Regions from separate parts of the uncultured Exiguobacterium sp. genome, predicted to be linked through region 2. Evidence: riboswitches for the same ligand, from Rfam matches in the RefSeq annotation. Region 2 holds a riboswitch; each other region holds the start of a gene.

Region 1 (6,899 bases), 190 kb from region 2:
CTCTTCGTATCGATTTCGAAAGGCGACATCTTGATAGAGCGATGGATCTGAGAAACGAATCCCCGTCATCCCGATCTCTTCTCCTTGATACACGTAAGGAATGCCCGGTAACGTATGCAACATCAAACCGAGTAGTTTCGCGCTCTCGACGCGGTATCGTTCACTGCCGAAGCGCGTCACTTGCCGTGTATGATCATGGTTGTTGAGAAACTGTGAATTGACACCTAATGGGTATAAGACATCATACCAGCGTTTTTGAATCTCCTTGAATCGTAAGAGATCCATCGCCTCCATATCGTCCGCGATCTCGAAATGAAACAGCGTCCGAAGTTCGTTCCGTTCTTCACTGACATATAACAGCCCGTCTTCTGGACCGACGAACGGAATCTCACCGACTGTGAACAAGTCCTTCTCGGCAAGGACGTTCGCATGCATCTCCTGCAGGAAGTCATGTACGCCGGGCTGATTCCCGAGATACGATAAATCAAACGGATTGACGACATCCTCAAGCGTCCGTTTTTTAATCAAATTGATGACATCCATCCGGAAGCCGTCAATCCCTTGAGCAATCCACCAGTTCATCATATCGTAGATCGCTTGCCTCACAGCTGGGTGCTCCCAGTTCAAGTCCGGTTGTTCTTTCGCAAAAGAATGGAAATAATACTGCCCGCGTTCTTCACTCCACGTCCACGGGCTTGATGCAAAGTACGAGCGCCAATTGTTCGGTGGCGTCCCTTTCGTGCCGTCTTTCCAGATGTACCAATCATCCTTGTCATTAATCCGGTCCCGCGACTGGCGGAACCAGTCATGCTGGTCACTCGTGTGATTGACGACTAAATCAAGTATGATTTTCAATCCACGGGCGTGAGCCGCCGTAATCAATTCCTGTAAATCCCCCATCGTCCCGGCCTTATCCATGATCGTGTAATAATCGGCAATATCATAGCCGTTATCAACGTCCGGGGAACGATAACACGGATTCAACCAGACAACATCGACACCAAGCGAAGCGATATAATCAAGTTTTTCGATGACACCTCGCAAATCACCGATTCCGTCCCCATTCGAATCCTTAAAACTACGCCAGTAAACTTGATAGACGACTGCCTCTTTCCAGCTAGCTCGCTTCATCTCCTCACTCCTCTCCCTAACTCTTTATTCCCGCTCCACTTGTCTGTACCTGTTAATTCAATAATTTTTTTGAATTTCGAAAAAGTTCTTTTCTTTTGACTGAATATTCGTTATCCTTGACGACAATACCACGAAGGAGGCATTCACCCATGAAACATTTCGCTCCATCCATCGCTATCGATCGGCTTCCTGCTCCCGTCTTCGCTGAGCTTGCGAACCGGATTGGTGCTGTAAAAGCAGCCGGACACGATGTCATCACACTGGGTCAAGGAACACCCGACCAGACGACACCTGTACATATTCTCGACGCCTTAAAACAGGCGATCGATGAGCCAACAAACCTTCAATATCCACCGTTTCGTGGACATGATTTTCTAAAACAAGCCGTCGCAAGCTTTTATGCGAACGAATTCGGCGTCACGATCGATCCGGCAACGGAAGTCGCGATTCTTCTCGGTAGTAAAGCCGGAATCGTCGCCTTACCGCAAACAATCGTCAACCCTGGAGAAGGTGTCATCGTCCCGGATCCAGGATATCCGGATTATCTGTCTGGTGCTGCACTTGCTGGCGCATTTCCGATTACGCTTCCGTTGCTTGAGAAAAACGGCTTCTTACCCGATTATGACTTGCTTGATACAACGGACGTCGAGCGTGCCCGGATGTTGTTTCTCAACTACCCGAGTAATCCGACGGGTGCGACCGCGACAGCAGAAGCCTTCGAACAGACGGTCGCTTTCGCCGATGCCCATGATATTTGCGTCGTCCATGACTTAGCCTACGGTGGCATCAGTTTCGATGGTCCAACGCGAAGCTTTCTGCAGACGGAAGGGGCAAAAGACGTCGGAATCGAGCTATTCTCACTCTCGAAACGCTTCAATATGTCCGGCTTCCGGATCGCCTTCGCAATTGGAAATCCGTCTGTCATCTCAAGCATCGAGACGTACCAAGAACATCTCTACGTCAGTGCCTTCACACCGATTCAACATGCGGCGACCGTCGCTCTGACGAGTGATCAGACATGTGTCCATGAGTTAAGTAGCTTATATGAAACACGACGCGATGCGTTGTTCGCAAAACTCGATGCGATCGGCTGGAGTGGACCACGTCCAGGCGGTTCCTTCTTCGTCTGGCTTCCAGTTCCTGAAGGTTACACGTCTCAAAGCTTCACCGATCATCTACTTGACGAAGCACACGTCGCCGTGACCCCGGGATCCTTCTTCGGTGAATACGGTGAAGGCTACGTCCGGATCAGCTTGATTGCTGACGTCGAACGTCTAGAAGAGGCCGTCGACCGAATCGGAACACTCAGTCTGTTCCGGACACCCGTTGCGGAATAATTCTGAAAAAACATTTGACAGATGGGAATCATTTCCGTTAAAGTAAGTCCCAACAGTATAACTACTTATCGAGAGCGACCGAGGGATTAGGCCCAACGACGTCCGGCAACCACCTATTAGGAACGGTGCCACATCCTACAGAATGATTTTCATTCTGAGAGATAAGTTACGAAATCTTACACTTTCGTCGCTTTTTTCTGGTTGCTCTGCTACTAGGAAAAAGCGACTTTTTTTGTATGAGGAGATGAGCGGATGATTGAATTCAAACACATTACAAAACGGTTCGTCCGAGACCGGACCCCGATTTTTGCATTACGGGATGTCGATTTAACGATCCAAAAAGGAGAAATCTTCGGGATCATCGGTGAGTCCGGTGCCGGTAAAAGTACATTGCTTCGTCTCATCAACGGGCTTGAGCATCCGACACAAGGAACCGTCAAGGTCGACGGTGTCTCGCTCGGCGGGATGCCAAAATCGGAACTACGTCAACTTCGCTTGCGGACAGGAATGATCTTTCAGCATTTTCAACTGATCCAATCGCGCAACGTCGCGGATAATATCGCTTTTGCGCTCAAGGCGGCTGGTGTCAAACGCGCAGATTTTCCGGAGCGAATTCGCGAACTCGTCTCACTCGTCGGCCTTGAAGGATTTGAGACGAACTTCCCGAGCCAATTAAGCGGTGGTCAGAAACAGCGCGTCGGGATTGCCCGGGCACTCGCGAATGATCCGACCGTCCTGTTATGTGACGAAGCAACCTCTGCCCTTGACCCCGTTACGACACTACAGATCCTTGAACTGTTGAAGGATTTGAATGAACGACTCGGATTGACGATCGTCCTCATCACGCATGAGATTGATGTCGTCAAACAGATTTGTCATCGTGTCGCGGTCATGTCGCAAGGAGAGGTCGTCGAAGTCGCCTCTACTTATGACTTGTTCAGCCAAGCCAAACATCCGGTCACACAACATTATGTCGACACGGCATTACAAATCGAGCTACCGGAACGCATCTTACAGGCAACACCGGGTAAGATCATCCGCTTGCAATTTACGGGCGAGAAGACCGGTGAGAGTACATTATCGGAAGCAATCCGCCGTTACGATATTTCAGTCAGCATCTTGCACGGCAAGGTCGACTATATTCAAGACGTCGCCTTCGGTGTTCTGATCGTCAGCTTGACGGGATCTCCTGATCAAATCGCTCCTGCCCTCGACTGGCTCGCGACGGAACTTCATGCTCTCGAGGTGATTCAGGATGTGGCTTGATCGTATTCAAACGATGTTACCCGAGTTGTTGAAGGCGCTCGGTGAGACGGCATGGATGGTCGGAATTTCACTTGCTTTTGCATTGGTCATCGGGATTCCGCTCGGGATTCTCTTGTTCGTCACCGATCGCGGTTTATTCTTTCAAAACCTTGCCGTCCGACGTGTCCTTGACTTCGTCGTCAACATCGTCCGGTCCTTACCGTTCATCATCTTGCTTGTTGCCCTTATTCCATTAACGAAGTTCTTACTCGATAATACGATTGGTCCGACGGCTGCATCCGTCAGCCTCAGTGTCGCAGCGATTCCGTTTCTTGCACGACTCGTCGAGACGTCACTACGTGAAATTCCGCCCGGTTTGATTGAAGCAGCGGAAGCCTGCGGGGCGAAACCCTTGCGGATCATCGTCAGCGTCCTTTTACCGGAAGCACTTCCCGGCATCATTCAAGGCATCACGCTAACGACGATCAGTCTGATTGGCTTCTCGGCAATGGCTGGGATCGTCGGCGGCGGTGGTGTCGGTGACCTCGCGATCCGTTTCGGCTACTATCGCTATGATAATTTCATCATGATCGTGACAATCGTCGTCCTCATCGTCATCGTCCAAAGCATTCAAGCACTTGGGAATCAACTGGCGCGAAAAACAGATAAACGCTAATCATACATACAAAGGGAGAGTAGAATTATGAAAAAACGATATGCCTTTTTAGCAACAGCCTTACTCGGTGCAGGAGTCCTCGCAGGATGCGGAGATAGCAGCGCTGATGAAAAAGACAAGACGATTAAGATCGGTGCGACAAGCGGTCCGTATAGCGATATGGTCAAACAAGCGATTCAACCACAACTCGAAAAGAAAGGCTATAAAGTCGAAATCGTCGAATTCAGCGATTACATCCAACCGAACATCGCCCTCGGTAGCGGAAACATCGACGCCAACTTGTTCCAACACTCGATCTATCTCAAGACGTTCTCTAAAGAAAAGAACCTCGACTTAAAAGGACTCATCACGGTTCCGACAGCACCGATGGGACTATACAGCAAGACAGCGAAGACGCTTGACGACGTCAAGACAGGTGCTGAAGTTGCAACGCCGAATGATCCGACGAACCAAGCACGGGCACTGAACTTGCTTGCGGAACAAGGGTGGATTGAACTCAAGCCGGACGCTGATCCACTGACCGTTTCAGAAAAAGATATCGTCAAGAATCCGAAGAAACTCGTCATCAAACCACTCGAAGCGGCTCAACTGCCACGCGCCGTCGAAAGTGTCGATATCTCAGCCGTTCCAGGAAACTTCGCACTTGCTGCGAAATTCGACTTACTCGATGCGTTAGCGCTTGAGACGATGGACGAACAATACCGTAACCTCGTCGCTGTCCAAACGAAAGATGCGGACAAGCAAGTCGCAAAAGACTTAAAAGCAGCCGTCGAATCGGACGCTTTCAATACAGTCATCGAAAAATCATTCAAAGGCTTCAGCAAGCCTGAATGGGCAAACTGATAAAAAATGACCGGAATTCAAGGAGAGATACTCTCTTTGAATTCCGGTCATTTTGTGTTAGAACCGATACCACATCAGTTCTTCATCATGATAGGTATCATCGATTTTCAGCGCCCGTGGTTCGATCGCGTATGATTCAAAACTAAGCGACCGATAGAGAGCTTTAGCGGCTTCATTCGTCCGGACGACCGAGAGATGAACCTGCTCGATCCAAGGACGTTCCTGTAATGCTTGTAATGCCTCTTGTACCAATTGCCGTCCAATCTGTTGTTTTCGGACGCGTGGCGTGACGTACATCGCAAATAAATCGGCTCGATGTCGCATCTTGAACGGCTCGGAGCAGACGATGGTGACGACACCAACGAGTTCTCCTTCATGAAACGCACCGAACGTCGCTGCTTGTTCGTTCTGAAAGCGCATAGCATATTGCTCGATCGGTCGATCTTTTTCCACTTCATAATCGGACCCGAACGCTTCCGGATGATTTTGCAACGCTTCTAATCGCAACGCTTTATAGAGTACTGCATCTTCTGCATTCAATTGACGTATTTCCAAATGCTCCACCTCCTGCCTTTAGTGTAAAACAGATCGCCTCATGAAAAAGAGGACGACATCGCGAAATATCGTCCCCCATTCTTCTATTTAAGGCGTCCGGAAATTAATCGTGAAGTATGGCGCATTACTTCGGAATGCCACACCGACATCTGCTTGCTTGTACTCTTTTTTCAGAATGTTTTCCCGGTGCCCTTTTGAATTCATTAAGCCCCAATGTGCTGCAAAGACATTTGGATAGCCCATTGATAGATTTTCACCAGCATAGCTGAACGTAATACCTTCACGCTTCATTCGGTCAAACGGATCACGTCCTTGCGGATCTGTATGCGAGAAGAAGTTGTTCTTCGCCATATTTTCGCTATGCCCGCGTGTCACTGGCTTTAATGCCGTATACGGAGCTAACGGATTCAACTTATAGTCAGCCCGTTCCCAATTCATCAAACGAAGCATCAATTTTTCATCTGTTGTACGTAAAGCATTCGAAGCGGTACCGTAGAAACCTTTTTTCTTTGCTTCAACGTCTTTTGGAATTGCAAGTGTCGCTTTGACCTTATTGCCATCATGTTGGTCGAAGAAATAGGTGACGTAATTCCCCTTCTTCTCATAGACGGCTGCATGATCCAGATTCAACATGTAGTTCGTGTTGCCTTTACGGTAGGACTTCACTGCGGTCCACCCTTTTTTCTTCAGCGACGATTCAGTATCCTTGTTCAAGACCGCCCCTTGCGTCGTTATACCATTTTTAAATCGGTACTTCCCATACTCTTTCCCGTCTTTCGTCAACGAAACGAATTCCTCACTCGCAGTTCGCCTGACTTCCCAGTCATAACCTGGGTATTCACTGCTGTATCGATCAATCAGCTTGCCACCGCTTTTCGGATAATCGGCTTCTGCTTGTTCCATTGGAATGTTCTCGTAGCCGAAAAAAGCTACTGCTGCTACTCCGATGATCAACCATTTTTTCATGTCTTCGTTTCGCCTCCTTTAATCATTACCTTTATTTTAAAAGAAAATGATTCTTCCGAACAGTTATTGGCTCTTAATTGTTAAAATCACATCTTACGTCCACAAATTCGACACATTTTATGAGAACGTTCTCATATTAGTAAAAT
Region 2 (6,899 bases):
CGAAACGGATACCATCGTCATCGTCTGCAAAAATGCTGTCCAAATATCACTGTAGTTAACTAGCATCAGCGAGCACCTCCTCAACGGTTACCTGTGCCTGATCGATGTAGTGTAAGGCACGTTTCACTTCTGTCGTCTCACCGATTAATTCTACGAGCAGAGTGCCAAACGGTGTCTCCTGCAACTCTGTGATGCTCCCGTGCAGGATATTAACATCGACGTCAAAGCGTTTTGCGACTTGCGATAAGAGTGGTTGTCCGGTGTGATGTCCGAGGAAGTGAATCTTATAGATCGGATGCGCACGCGACTCGATCAGCTGGCGAATCGATGCTGGAATCTCGTCATGCATGACAGACCGAACAAAGTTTTTTGCCGTCTCGGTCTGCGGGTTTGAAAAGACATCAAAGACCGTTCCTGACTCGATCAGTTTCCCAGCTTCGATGACGGCGACACGATCGCAAATCTCCCGGATGACACCCATCTCGTGGGTGATCAAGAGAATCGTGATCCCGTACTCCGCGTTGATCCGTTTTAATAACTGGAGAATATGATGCGTCGTCTGGGGATCAAGCGCTGACGTCGCTTCGTCACATAAGAGGACGGAAGGTTGCGTCGCGAGTGCCCGGGCGATACCAATGCGCTGTTTCTGCCCACCCGACAATTGATCTGGATAATGATCCGCCTTGTCCGCGAGATCGACGAATTCGAGCAACTCCATCACCCGGCGTCGAATCTCATCTTTCTTGACGCCTGCAAGAACGAGTGGTTTTGCGACATTTGTAAAGACCGTGTTCGCATTTAATAGATTGAAGTGCTGAAAGATCATCCCGATCCGTTGTTTTGCTTGACGCAATTTTTTCGGAGACAGTTGCGTTAAATCTTCCCCATCAACCGTCACCGTCCCTGACGTCGGTCGTTCTAACAGATTGACACAGCGGAGCAGTGAACTTTTCCCGGCACCGCTAAAGCCAATGACACCAAAGATTTCGCCTTTTTCGATCGTCAGGTCGACACCATCGAGCGCTGCGATCGTCTGATCTTTCGTGACGTACGTTTTTTTGACTTGATGAAATGCAATCATTCCGTTTTCCCCCTTCATTCAACAAAAAAGGTCCCTTCTTGAGAAACAAGAAGAGACCTGGATCCGCACAGTGGCAGAATCCACTCCACTCATCTCTCAGACATCTGTCTGATGGAATTGGCACAGTGCTCATAATGAGTCTGTTGCCGAGGTTTCGTAGGGCCAGTCCCTCCACCTCTCTGGATAAGTATTGCGGTATGAAATTCGTATGTGTGTTGTTGCGTTGTTGCTTATGTCGTAAAACTAATTTTTACATTACGGGTCGGAACTTTAAAAGTCAACCAACTTTGCAAAAATAATCCATTTGGCGCATATCGATGGATCAACAAGTTATGAGTTAGCTTACTGAACGGATCATGATTCGTCAATAACGATTTGACAAGTCATTTTCGAACGTGCTACCATCGTTTCAATGATTAATCCGACAATTCCAATATGATATTTATCAAGAGTGAACGAGAGACCTGGCTCTATGACTTCACGGCAACCTGCAATCTGTAAGGTGCTCCGACCAGCAAAGCGCGGCTTTGGATGATACGGTGAAAAACTCGTGGGCGTCCAAGCAGTGACGTCGACGAGTTTTTTTCATGAATGGAGGAAAAAGAGTAATGATGAACTATCCTGTATTGACTGGTGCCGAAGCATTTTATCTTCAAGGTGGACCGATCGGTATTCTGATCTGTCATGGTTTTAATGCCACACCGCAAAGTGTTCGAGACGTCGGTGAGGCATTTGCTGCTGAAGGTTTTACCGTCTATGCCCCGCGCTTACGTGGCCACGGAACGAACGTCCGCGAGTTCGAACAATCGACTGCTCGATGTTGGAAACAAAGCCTGCAAGACGGCTATGCACGTCTACAAGAAACATGCGATCAAGTTTTCGTTATCGGCCAATCAATGGGTGCGACGCTTGCGCTGTCACTCGCTGCTGACGGGATTCCGTTCGCCGGCATCATTACAATCAATGCTGCACTCTCCGTTCCGTCCTATGAATCACTCTCGTTCGAGGACGGGCCACAGTATTTACCGGAAGGGGCACCGGATATCAAACGGTCTGCCTTCGAAATCATCTATGACCTCGTTCCGAGCCGTTGTGCATTCGAACTCGTCCGCTTGATGGATGAAACGAAAGGACGCTTGGGATCGATCCTTCTACCGACCTTGATTCTTTACTCAGCGACCGATCACGTCGTTCCGCCGTCGAGCTCGGATTATCTGCATCAGCACATCGGAACAAATGATAAACGAAGCTACTGTTTACTCAACTCGTATCACGTCGCGACACTCGATCATGACCAGGATCTGATCGTCCGTGAATCGATCCGCTTCATCGAACGCTCGAGCCGGTTCTCACAGGAAACAGGATAATAAAAAAGCAGCTATTCGTCTTCACTTAGAATCGAATAGCTGTTACATCAAAGGACGACCATCATCGGTACGTCTTTTTTTAATTTTCTTGGTGTTGCACCGATTGGAGCGGCTTCGGTTTTCCAGGCACTTCATGGCAATGGCGGCACCGTGGCTCATACGATTCCGACGCTCCGACTAGGATGATCGGATCATCGTAGTTCGCTGGTTTCCCATCAATCAACCGTTGTGTCCGAGAAGCCGGATCACCACACGAAAGACAGATTGCCTGTAGTTTCGTCACAAATTCTGCCCGTGCCAGTAATTCCGGCATCTTACCGAATGGCTCTGCTCGGAAGTCCTGATCGAGCCCTGCACAAATGACGCGTTTTCCGTCTTGTGCGAGTGCTTCGATGACTTGTACGATCTCATCATCAAAGAATTGAACTTCATCAATGCCAACGATTTGTGTCTCTTCTGCTACTGCCGCATAAAGGTCTCGACTCGTCGCCATCGGGATGGCTACGACGGAGTTACCTACATGAGAAACGACATGTTCTTCATGGTACCGGTCGTCGATTGCCGGCTTGAATACTTGAACAGGCAGTTTGCCGTACTGCGCCCGTCTGACACGACGAATCAACTCTTCCGATTTCCCGGAAAACATACTGCCACAAATTACTTCGATCCAGCCGTACTGATTTATTACATGCATCATCGTCCGACACCGTCCTCTAAAAATAGTCACTTTAACGAGTATAGCTCGAAACGGTATCGAGAAAAAGGGTTGACTTCCGGAAATCAAAATTCATTTTTTCTTTCCCTAGAATTTTTGTCCTTTCATTCCAAGTGTCCCCTATTTCCTGTACACTGAAGAAGAAGATTCTCACGAAAGAAGGTGTCCCCGATTCATCATCTCTTACACGACATCCTGCACCAATATGGTGCGCTTGGTCTCTCCGTTCTTCTCGCAGGTGGTATCGTGGGATTACCGGTTCCTGATGAGACCCTACTCGTTTTGTCCGGATTTTGGATGCATCAAGGCAATCTACCGCTCCTCGGTACGATTCTTGCCGCTTATGCCGGAAGTTGCATCGGAATGACAATCAGTTATGTACTTGGTTTAAAACTCGGGATGCCTCTACTGCATCGCGTCGGACCGAAAATGCGCATCTCAGAAAAACATATTCTCTCCGCTGAAGCCGGATTTCGTCGTTACGGAAAGTCGGTCTTGATCATCGGTTACTACATACCGGGTCTTCGTCAGCTCTCTGCTTTTTTTGCGGGTGTCTCAAAAATGCCGTTTCGCGTTTTTGCGAGCTATGCGTATACAGGTGCCTTGATTTGGATCAGCGTATTTTTAGGCGCCGGTTACTTCGTCGGTCGTCATATCTCGTTCCATAAAATCGTCGACTACATCTTGGCGCATCCGGATATCCTGCCGTACTTGATTGGGATTGTTGGTGGAATTGCTTTCTCATTCGTCTTGAAGACGTATCTTGCGTATCGTTCGCAATTCAGCCTATACAAAAACAGCCTGCTTCCGTAAAGGAGGCAGGCTGTTTTTTAAGAACCGGCAAGTGATTACTTGCGGCCGTATTTTTTGTTGAAGCGATCGACACGACCATCTGCCGCGTTGAACTTTTGACGACCTGTGTAGAATGGGTGCGAGTCTGAAGACACATCCACACGGATGAGTGGGTACTCGTTACCATCTTCCCAAGTGATCGTTTCGTTCGAAGAACGAGTAGAACCGCTTAAGAATTTGTACTCAGTCGTTGAATCCATAAATACTACTTTGTTGTAGTTAGGGTGAATTCCTTGTTTCATGGTTGATTTCTCTCCTTCCGCCCTGGTCCATTTGCTGAGCCAGAGTAAGTTACCTTCCTATACTAAACGATTTTTTTACGCGTCGCAATAGTTATTTTTCCGTCGTCGTTTCCTTCTTGACGGTACGCGGTTTAGCCGGCGCGCGTCGAACCGTCTTCTTCTGTTCTTTCTCGAGTTCAACGAAAAATTCTTCATTATTTTTCGTATCGCGAATCTTACGCAGGAACGTATCGACGAACTCATTCGACTCGGTCATCGTCCGGCGAATCGCCCAAAGCGCATCAAGCTGCTCTTTCGGAAGCAAGAGTTCTTCCTTTCTTGTACCCGATTTGCGAATGTCGATCGCCGGGAAGATCCGGCGTTCTGACAGCTTACGATCGAGATGTAGCTCCATGTTTCCTGTTCCTTTGAACTCCTCATAGATAACGTCATCCATGCGCGATCCCGTCTCGACGAGTGCCGTCGCAAGAATCGTCAAACTGCCACCATGTTCAATGTTTCGCGCCGCACCAAAGAACCGTTTTGGTTTGTGGAACGCAGCTGGATCGATCCCCCCCGAAAGCGTCCGCCCACTTTGAGGCACCGTTAAGTTATAAGCCCGTGTTAGACGCGTGATCGAATCCATCAAAATGACGACATCCTTCTTGTGTTCGACGAGTCGCATCGCCCGCTCAAGGACAAGCTCAGAAATCCGGACGTGGTTATCCGGTGTTTCGTCGAACGTCGAACTGACGACGTCTGCTCCCGGGACCGAACGCTCGATGTCCGTTACTTCCTCTGGTCGCTCATCGATCAAGAGAATGATCAGCTCAACGTCTGGGTGGTTCTCCTGGATTGAATTCGCGATCTCTTTAAGTAGTGACGTCTTCCCTGCTTTGGGTGGTGCGACGATCAAACCGCGTTGTCCAAATCCGACCGGTGCGATCATATCCATGACACGAACCGATAAATGACGCGGTTCTGTCTCAAGACGCATCAAGCGATCCGGATAAATCGGCGTCAGTGCCGGGAAGAACAGACGATTACGGGCTGTATCCGGTGCTTCACCGTTGACGGCTTCCACACTCAGCAATCCTTGGAACCGTTCATTTTCCTTTGGAGGACGGACTTTTCCTGTGACGACATCACCATTACGTAAGTTAAAGCGTCGGATTTGAGAAGCGGCGATATAGATATCTTCAGAGGATTGGGAATAATTGATAGGACGAAGGAAGCCGAAGCCACCATCGTTTTGCATTTGTGGATTACCAGGGATGACTTCGAGTACCCCTTCGAGGAAATACAGACCAGTCGATTCAGCCTGTGCTTTTAAAATCTTGAACATCAACTCACGCTTACGAGCCTCCCGGTACTGCGGAACATTCTTCGTCTTTGCGATTTCGTAGAGTTCTTTTAATGTCAGTTGACTCAATTGAGCCAGTGTATAGGAACGTTCTGGTTTATCTTTTTTATCAGTTGTTGGCATGTTCTTCACCTATTCTTTATAAATTCAACTGCATTCAGTATACTTCCATACATACATCAGGAGGTATGTAATTTCTTTCGTGAACTAAAGGTATCATATTTTTTTGAATTCGTCGTCAACAATCCTCTGCGTTTCTTACTTTGTAATATTCAAGGATATTATTTCAGTTATGTTACAAAAACATCTGTTTTGTCTTCTAACTGAAAAAACGTTTTCAAGTGCGCGCATGCTAAGATATTCCTGCAGACAAAATTCTTACACAGTTGTAAGGTTTACTGCTTAATCACACACTTAATGATTTCATCATATAACTTACGGACGCAACACACTACATTAAACGGAGGAATTCTTAACATGAAACGTTTTCTAGCATCGATCGCGACAGCAGCTTTAGTGGTTTCAGGTTTCACATCAGTGGGTACAGGTAAAGTTGAAGCAGCGACAGTCACAAAGGTCAAGATCACGGACAACGGTCTTCGTGTTCGGACAGCACCTTCTACGAAAGCAAGCATCGTCGGGAAAGTCAATGCTGGTCAAGTCTTTACATACAAAGGCAAGTCAGGCAGCTGGACAAAAATCTCATACGGCGGAAAAACACGTTATGTCTTCTCACAGTACACAAAGACATACAAATCATCTTCAAGCGCTAAAAAAACAACGAGCACATCTTCTAAACGGACAAAAATCTTAAGCGAAGCAGCAAAACACAAAGGTACACCATACGTATGGGGCGGAACGACGACTCGTGGATTCGACTGCTCTGGTTTCACAAGCTACGTTTACAAGAAAGCGGCTGGTAAAACATTGCCACGTACGTCTTCTTCACAATATTCTTCTTCTAAGAAAGTCAGCGTTTCAAAAGTACAACCAGGAGATCTTGTCTTCTTCTCACACGGTAGCGGCATTCAACACGTCGGAATCGCAACAAGCAAGTCAAGTATGGTCAACTCAGAAACAGGCGGCGTTAAATACTCGAGCTTCAAATCAGGGTACTGGGGTTCACGCCTTGTCGGCGCAGGATCTTACCTATAATTCATCATCTCAAAGCGGTTGAGCATTGGCTCGATCGCTTTTTTCATCTATTCCATTATATGAGGAGGAAATAGGATGCATGTTTTAATCACAGGGGCTTCAAGAGGCCTTGGTCGTGAATTCGCTTATCTCCATGCAAAGAAAG
Region 3 (6,899 bases), on a different contig from region 2:
GAAGATACGATTTTAATTTATTATGTCTGATCAGCTTAAATCATAAAAAAGAGACCCGATTCCAAGTCATGGACTTGAAACGGGTCTTTCATCGTTCAGATGAATCAAGAGGCTCTCTTTTACGTGAATCGTCAAATTAAAAATCGATTTCGTCCGGATCTGGTCCGAGGCGGACATCCGTTGCGATACGATCAATTTTCTCAAGATCATCGGCATCGAGTTGGAAATCAAAGACGTCGAAGTTTTCCGCAATGCGTGCTGGTGTAACGGATTTTGGAAGAGCGACGATGCCGTTGTCGAGGTGCCAACGTAAGACAACTTGTGAAGGCGTCTTGCCGTGCTTCTCTGCGATTTCCTTGAAATCGTTGATTTCGAGGAATTTCCCTTGCATGAGTGGGCTCCATGCTTCGACTTGGATGTTGTGATCTTGCAAGTATTCGTGCAGTTCGTGTTGCGGCAATTGTGGATGCAACTCGACTTGGTTGATCATTGGTGCCATCAAGCCCTCTTCTGCCAATGTATCGAGGTGATGTTCCTTGAAGTTCGAGACACCGATCGCTTTGATCTTGCCTGCTTCATACAATTCAACCATTGCTTTCCACGCTTCGATATAGCCTTCGACCGGCCAGTGGATCAGGTAGAGGTCAAGATAATCTGTTTCGAGACGTTCGAGCGATTCTGCGAATGCTTCCTTCGTCCGACCGGCACGAATATCATCGTTCCAGACTTTTGACGTTAAGAAGAGATCCTCACGTTTCACGCCGCTTTCCTTGATTCCTTTTGCGACACCGCGCTCGTTTTTGTAGACAGCAGCTGTATCGATGTGACGATAGCCGACACGTAGTGCTTCAGCGACAGCAGCTGGTGCTTCTGTTTCTTCGTCTACTTGCCAGACACCGAATCCGATTTGGGGAATCGTAATACCGTTTGAAAGTTTTGCGTATTGCATGTGTTACTCCTCCTCATAAAACGTAGTTTAGATTTGCTTGTTTAGTTTAGCACGAACGAGCATAGCCGTCCGTTTCTATGCTCATGAAGAGATAGGATATGAGGTAAAATAGAAGCGTAATAAAATCTGAATGCCTGTCCAAAAAAGGAGGATAACAGATGGCTCAAAAGAATAAAAAGCTATCAAAGGGAGCTTGGCTTAGTATTAGTGCCTTGCTGGTCACACAAGCAGTGAGTCTATTTTTTAGTGCACGAAAGTCAGGACGTAATCCGTGGGTCTGGGGAGGCGCTGGACTCCTTCAGTTTCCACTTCCGGCAATCGCCTATTTAATCTTAGAACGACAAGCAAAGCAGAAAAAATAATGAAACAGGTCCAATCGTCGACGCGATTGGACCTGTTTTTATGGTTAAGAAGAAATTTTTTCTTGTTTCGTCGAAGTCTTCTTCATCCGTGGCAATCCGAAGAAGATAGCAATCGATCCACAGACGAAGAGCAGGAACGGATAGAACAGATACGGAATCAGTTCCGGCGAAGCCGTCTTCGTCAACTCTGCTGCAATCAAGAGTTGTGCCCCATACGGAATGATACCTTGAATACCGCAAGAGAAGATATCAAGAATACTCGCTGATTTCTTACGATCGATTTCATACGTATCGGCGATTTCAGCCGCGAGTGGTCCAGCGACGAGAATCGAGATTGTATTGTTCGCCGTTGCGAGGTTCGTCGCGCTGACGAGTGCCGCCATACTGAATTCGGCACCACGACGCTGTGAAATCTTGCGCGTCAACGTCTCTTTCAAGTAGGCGATTCCACCGTTGAACGTGATCAAACTGACGAGACCACCCATGAGGAGCGTCAAAATCGAAATCTCTGCCATGCCCATCATTCCTTTTGACATCGAAAGGACGAACCCACTTAAACCGAAGCTACCGTCAATCATACCGATGATGCCAGTGAGCAATGTACCACCGACGAGAACGAGGATGACATTGACACCAAATAATGCAAGGACGATGACAGCGAGATATGGAATCAATTTGTAGAACTCGAATGCTTTAGCCGTTACCGCATCGCCAGAACCAGAAACGAACGCGAGTAAGATGACAGTCAAGATGGCAGCCGGTAGGACGATCATGAAGTTCGTCCGGAATTTATCACGCATGTTCGTTTTTTGCGTCCGGACGGCGGCAATCGTCGTATCTGAGATGAACGACAGGTTATCGCCGAACATCGAACCCCCAACGACTGACGCTGCTGCGATTGCGACGTTGATGCCTGTTGCTTCATGAATACCGAAGGCGATCGGTGCGAGCGCAGCAATCGTTCCAGTCGAAGTTCCCATTGCCATCGAGATGAAGGCAGCGATGACGAACAGACCGCTCATCAGGAGTGACGGAGGTAGGAACGTTAAGGCAGCATTGACGGTTGCATCAATCGCACCGATCGCTTCCGCCGTTCCAGAGAACGTACCGGCTAATAAGAAGATGAAGACCATAATCATGATGTCGGGATTTCCGGCACCTGTTGCAATTCGTTCGACCGTTTGATTAATGGATCCTTTTGTCGTGATTGCAGCAAAGATCAAAGCGATCAATGCGGCGATAAGAATCGGAAATTTGTAAAAGTCGTCATAGAAGATCCCGGCTCCGATGAAGAGGACTAGGAATACGACGAGAGGAAGCAGCGCCCATTTGTTAGGCGTGATCGTTTCATTCATTGTTGACACCTCGTTTCTCAAAGATACAAAAAAAGACCCCTTCGCAAGAAAGAAGGAGGTCTTTATGAAATAAAGACGCTCTTCTTATCTCTCAAGCTTTCGCTTGCTGGATTTGGCACAGTACGAATCAAATCGTCCGCTGCCGAAACATCATTGGGCCAGTCCCTCCGTTTCTCGCGATAAAAAGAAGTCATTCAATTGTTGTAAAACACGTTTCTTACCGTATCGCATTGAGTAACGCGTGTCAACTGTACTTTACTGAAGTGCCTTTTTCAATGTTTGGACGTTTTCTTCCATCAAATTGAAATAAGAGCTGTTTTGTTGAGCTTTCGTGACCGACTCTAGATTATGAATCGTCACGGATTCAGCTCCGATTTCTTTTTGGATGACACGTGCGACCTTTGGTGAGACCGTTTCTTCGAACGCGACGTATTTCAAATCATGCATCCGTGCTTCTTTCACTAAAGCAGCCAATTGTTTTTGCGACGGTTCATCGGAAGGGGATATACCCGCGATTGGCAGTTGTGTGAAACCATATCGTTCTGCGAGGTAACCGTAAGCCGCATGCGTAACGAGAAGTTCTTTTTTCGATCCATCAGCGACCGCTTGTTTGAACTCTTCATCGAGTGCGTCAGCTTGTTGATCGAACGCTTTTAAGTTTTTTTCGAATGTTGTTTTGTCTTTTGGTACTTCTTTTGATAGAGCACTTGTAATCGAACGTGCCATTGCTTTTGCGTTGACAGGGTCGAGCCAGACGTGTGGATCGTATTTTCCGTGGTCATGCCCCTCTTCTTCATGCGTATGTTCATCCGTTGTATGATCATCGTGCCCTTCTTCTTCATGTGCATGAAGTGTAGCATTAGATTCTAGTAAGTTGACGTCCTTACTCGTCTCGACGAAGCGGACATCCGTGCCATTTAGACTCTCCTGGATTTTTTTCGAATACGGCTCGAGCGTCGTACCGGTTAAGAGGAACAAGTCGCCCTTAGCAATCTCAGTGAGTTGTTTTGACGTCGGCTCGTAAGAGTGGGGATCTGCTCCAGGTGGAACGATCATCTTGACGTCGACTTGATCACCACCGATTTCGCGGGCAATAGCAGCCGTCGCGAACGTCGATGCATAGATTTCTGTCTTTTTCTCATCTGAAGTCGATGAATTGGTGTTCGATCCACAAGCTGCGAGGATACTAGCGCTCGCGAATGCGACCGTTAAAGCAGGAACGATTTTCTTCATTATATGTTACCTCCGTTATTAAAACGTAATTATTCCGATTTGGACTTTTTCACTATAGCGGAACGCTGAAGAAGCGTCAAGTACGAATACCGAGACGTTCGACTTCTTTTAAAACGGGGTAAAAGATAACAAAGTGAAGAAACTGGCACGTCTTTTGGAGGTGATCAAGTGAAACGTGAAACTGCATGGCTAATGGGGGGAGCTGCATTACTAACGACAGCAGCTGCGGGAGCAAGTATCTGGAATAATTACGGTGCATTACTTCGGTGGACTGAACCCGCCTTGCCAATCACAGAAAAGCAACTCGCACCGCGGACACTCCTCTATAAACAAGTGGGAGACCGTGACTTACAACTCGATCTCTACTATCCGCCGGGGGAAGGACCGTTTCCGGTCGCCATCTACGCACACGGTGGCGCGTTCGTTCGAGGAGAGCGTGAAGACATGTTCTGTTTTAGCCCGATCGTTGATCGCTTGCTTGAACTTGGGGTTGCTGTCTGTAGTATCGATTATCGTCTGTTCGAAGAAGGTAGTTATTTTCCGGATAACCTCGAAGATGTAAGAGATGCATTATGTTTTTTGAACAAGAAAGCGGAGGAACTTCGCATTTTAAGAGGACGGATGATGGTATGGGGAGACTCAGCCGGAGCTGCACTCATGCTGACGACGGCACTTGCCCCATCTGCTTTCGTTGGGGAGCGCGATGAGCGACATATGCCATTGATCAGTGGTGTCATCGCCTTATATCCACCGACGAATTTTTTGTTGTTTAATTTCATCCAGACGTGGATTGCCCACATCAAGTTCTACAAAGGGGGGCGGGAAGAATGGCGCAAGTTGATGACGCACGTCTCACCTGTCACACACCTATCATCGGATGCCCCACCAATCATGCTCCTGCATGGCAAAAAAGACCCAATCGTCCCATTTTCCCAAGCCCTACATTTCGTTGAAAAAGGAGCCGATGTCGGAGCGGATGTTCGTTTGTTCTCTTTTCCGAATGGTACGCATTCACTTGCCAGTTTCGCTCAAACAGAAAATCCATTAAAAATTGAACGGTTACTTGATCGCATCGAGCAATTTACTTGTCAGGTGCTGTTACTGCCACCTCGGCAACTTCCGGATGAAAAACATGATACAATCAGTCATATTTCTTGAATGAAGGAGACAGAGACATGACTGAAATTTGTTTAGTGCGACATGGTCAGACCGATTGGAACTTAAATGAGCGGATCCAAGGAAGAGAAGATATCCCGTTGAATGCAACAGGAAAAAGACAAGCGGAACTCAGTGCCGCTTATCTAGCCGATGAGGAGTGGGATGTCTTGTTAGCAAGTCCATTGTCGCGTGCCGTTGAGACGGCAGAAATCATCGGTCGTGCTGTTGGTTTAACGATCACAGCGACCGATGACCGACTCGTCGAACGCGAATTCGGAGCCGCTTCCGGTGAACCGGTCGCAGCGATTTACGAAGCCGTTCAAGCGAACGATACGACACTTGTGCCAGGTCTTGAAACAGAACAAGCCATCCAGGATCGTGTATTCGAAGCATTACAGGAAGTGACACACACCTATGAGGGGAAACGAATCTTAATTGTCTGTCACTCGCATACGATCAAAGCAGCTTTATCGTCGATCGATGGGACATTCAGTTACCGGACACCTTTGAAAAATGCGTGTGCGAATTATATCCAATATACAGACCACTATACGATTGATCGAATCAATGTAGCGGATCACATCACGGATGAGGTCGAAAAACCTTAAGAAATCGGTGTTTCTGGATGTTCTGCTAGATACTGTTTAAATGTTTCTTTAGCGATGCTCGTGATATGCGCACCACGTTTTGACCGACGATCCTTGTATTCTTGGACGAGTTCCTCGCCGGCAAATCCATCCTCAACGACTTCACGTAAGATCGATTCGGATAAATCATTCTTCATCATGACCATCTTACCGGTGAAGACATACGAGACGTGTTCGCTTAAGGCAGTCCGTTCAAGAGGCGTGACGATCATTGCGGCAGGGTCATTATCGGGTCGTGAGATCGTGATTTCAATCAAAGCACGTAAATGTTTTGTGAACAATTCATCGACGATCGGCTGATCGCTCGAAGGGACGACGATTTCCGCGACCCATTGTGCTGTCTGTTCGGTACTGACCGTCAATCCGTCCTGAATGGCGACAGGAATTGTCGTATCACGTCCTGACTCGTCCATTAAAATGCGTAATGTGCATAATTTAAAGGTTTTCATGAAAAAATGCCCTCCCTTGATCGCTTACGATTTTTCTACAGTATACCGTGAGGAATGTGGGACGGGAAACTTTTCCTGACGAAATTCGTATGAACTATGTTTAAATAAGACTAGATACTACTAACAGGAGGATCGTTCATTATGCCGCAAGTACTCATTGGAATATTAGGAATCCTGGGTATCGTCCTACTTGCCCACCATATCATCATGTATTGGCATGCTGAACCGACAGACCGCCCGACGCTTGCTTATCGCATTGCGCTCCTGATTGCCTGTTTGCTACTCATTAGTGGAAGTGATCATTTAATCAGTATTTTTTACGCGGATTCCTTAGCTGAATTCGGTCAACGCATAACGTATATCGTCTTCATCGGAGGTGCGCTTGGTTTCGCGTGGTACTTTCGTAAGAAGATGGAACAAGCGCCAACAGAAATGACACCTGTCGGAAACGAAGCAGGATTAACATGATAAAAAGCGCCGTTTATCCTGAGGGAGGAAGAACGGCGCTTTTTGGCGTCTTATTTTAAACCACTTGCCAGACGGGTATCCCGAATCATGTCGAGTTTGAGCTTCCAGAGACGATCGCTGAATGTGACGGCATAAATCTCTGGCAACCGAAGGCGTTTGTACTCTTCCCACAGACGACCAATCTGCGTTTCATGGAAGTGACGGCTCTCTTCAATCGTTGGAACTGTATAGACTAGCTCTCCATCCTTGAAGATCGGTTCAAGCAAACGTTCGACCTT

What was found. Region 2 has a riboswitch for S-adenosylmethionine ahead of ACHWTJ_RS02215 (alpha/beta hydrolase). Riboswitches for the same ligand answer to the same signal wherever they lie in the genome.
Region 1: linked by a shared signal. The riboswitch ahead of ACHWTJ_RS03000 (methionine ABC transporter ATP-binding protein) and the one ahead of ACHWTJ_RS02215 (alpha/beta hydrolase) in region 2 are both predicted to bind S-adenosylmethionine.
Region 3: linked by a shared signal. The riboswitch ahead of ACHWTJ_RS13820 (Na+/H+ antiporter NhaC family protein) and the one ahead of ACHWTJ_RS02215 (alpha/beta hydrolase) in region 2 are both predicted to bind S-adenosylmethionine.

What each region holds. Positions count from the first base shown of each region.
Region 1 is NZ_CAXYJR010000005.1:245,194-252,092, reverse strand. It holds gene ACHWTJ_RS03010 (alpha-glucosidase) at 1-1,131, opposite strand, end outside; gene ACHWTJ_RS03005 (aminotransferase class I/II-fold pyridoxal phosphate-dependent enzyme) at 1,281-2,468, shown strand; SAM riboswitch class I at 2,531-2,636, shown strand; gene ACHWTJ_RS03000 (methionine ABC transporter ATP-binding protein) at 2,721-3,734, shown strand; gene ACHWTJ_RS02995 (methionine ABC transporter permease) at 3,724-4,389, shown strand; gene ACHWTJ_RS02990 (MetQ/NlpA family ABC transporter substrate-binding protein) at 4,417-5,232, shown strand; gene ACHWTJ_RS02985 (GNAT family N-acetyltransferase) at 5,290-5,787, opposite strand; gene ACHWTJ_RS02980 (CAP domain-containing protein) at 5,875-6,753, opposite strand.
Region 2 is NZ_CAXYJR010000005.1:58,667-65,565, reverse strand. It holds gene ACHWTJ_RS02225 (methionine ABC transporter permease) at 1-66, opposite strand, end outside; gene ACHWTJ_RS02220 (methionine ABC transporter ATP-binding protein) at 56-1,081, opposite strand; SAM riboswitch class I at 1,168-1,271, opposite strand; SAM riboswitch class I at 1,521-1,622, shown strand; gene ACHWTJ_RS02215 (alpha/beta hydrolase) at 1,690-2,448, shown strand; gene ACHWTJ_RS02210 (thymidine kinase) at 2,528-3,142, opposite strand; gene ACHWTJ_RS02205 (DedA family protein) at 3,326-3,976, shown strand; gene ACHWTJ_RS02200 (type B 50S ribosomal protein L31) at 4,012-4,257, opposite strand; gene rho (transcription termination factor Rho) at 4,349-5,722, opposite strand; gene ACHWTJ_RS02190 (C40 family peptidase) at 6,077-6,754, shown strand; gene ACHWTJ_RS02185 (SDR family oxidoreductase) at 6,830-6,899, shown strand, end outside.
Region 3 is NZ_CAXYJR010000006.1:147,657-154,555, forward strand. It holds gene ACHWTJ_RS13805 (hypothetical protein) at 1-30, shown strand, start outside; gene ACHWTJ_RS13810 (aldo/keto reductase) at 137-949, opposite strand; gene ACHWTJ_RS13815 (hypothetical protein) at 1,108-1,311, shown strand; gene ACHWTJ_RS13820 (Na+/H+ antiporter NhaC family protein) at 1,356-2,666, opposite strand; SAM riboswitch class I at 2,748-2,852, opposite strand; gene ACHWTJ_RS13825 (metal ABC transporter solute-binding protein, Zn/Mn family) at 2,922-3,899, opposite strand; gene ACHWTJ_RS13830 (alpha/beta hydrolase) at 4,068-5,057, shown strand; gene ACHWTJ_RS13835 (histidine phosphatase family protein) at 5,075-5,665, shown strand; gene ACHWTJ_RS13840 (YwpF family protein) at 5,662-6,153, opposite strand; gene ACHWTJ_RS13845 (hypothetical protein) at 6,295-6,621, shown strand; gene ACHWTJ_RS13850 (nicotinate phosphoribosyltransferase) at 6,672-6,899, opposite strand, start outside.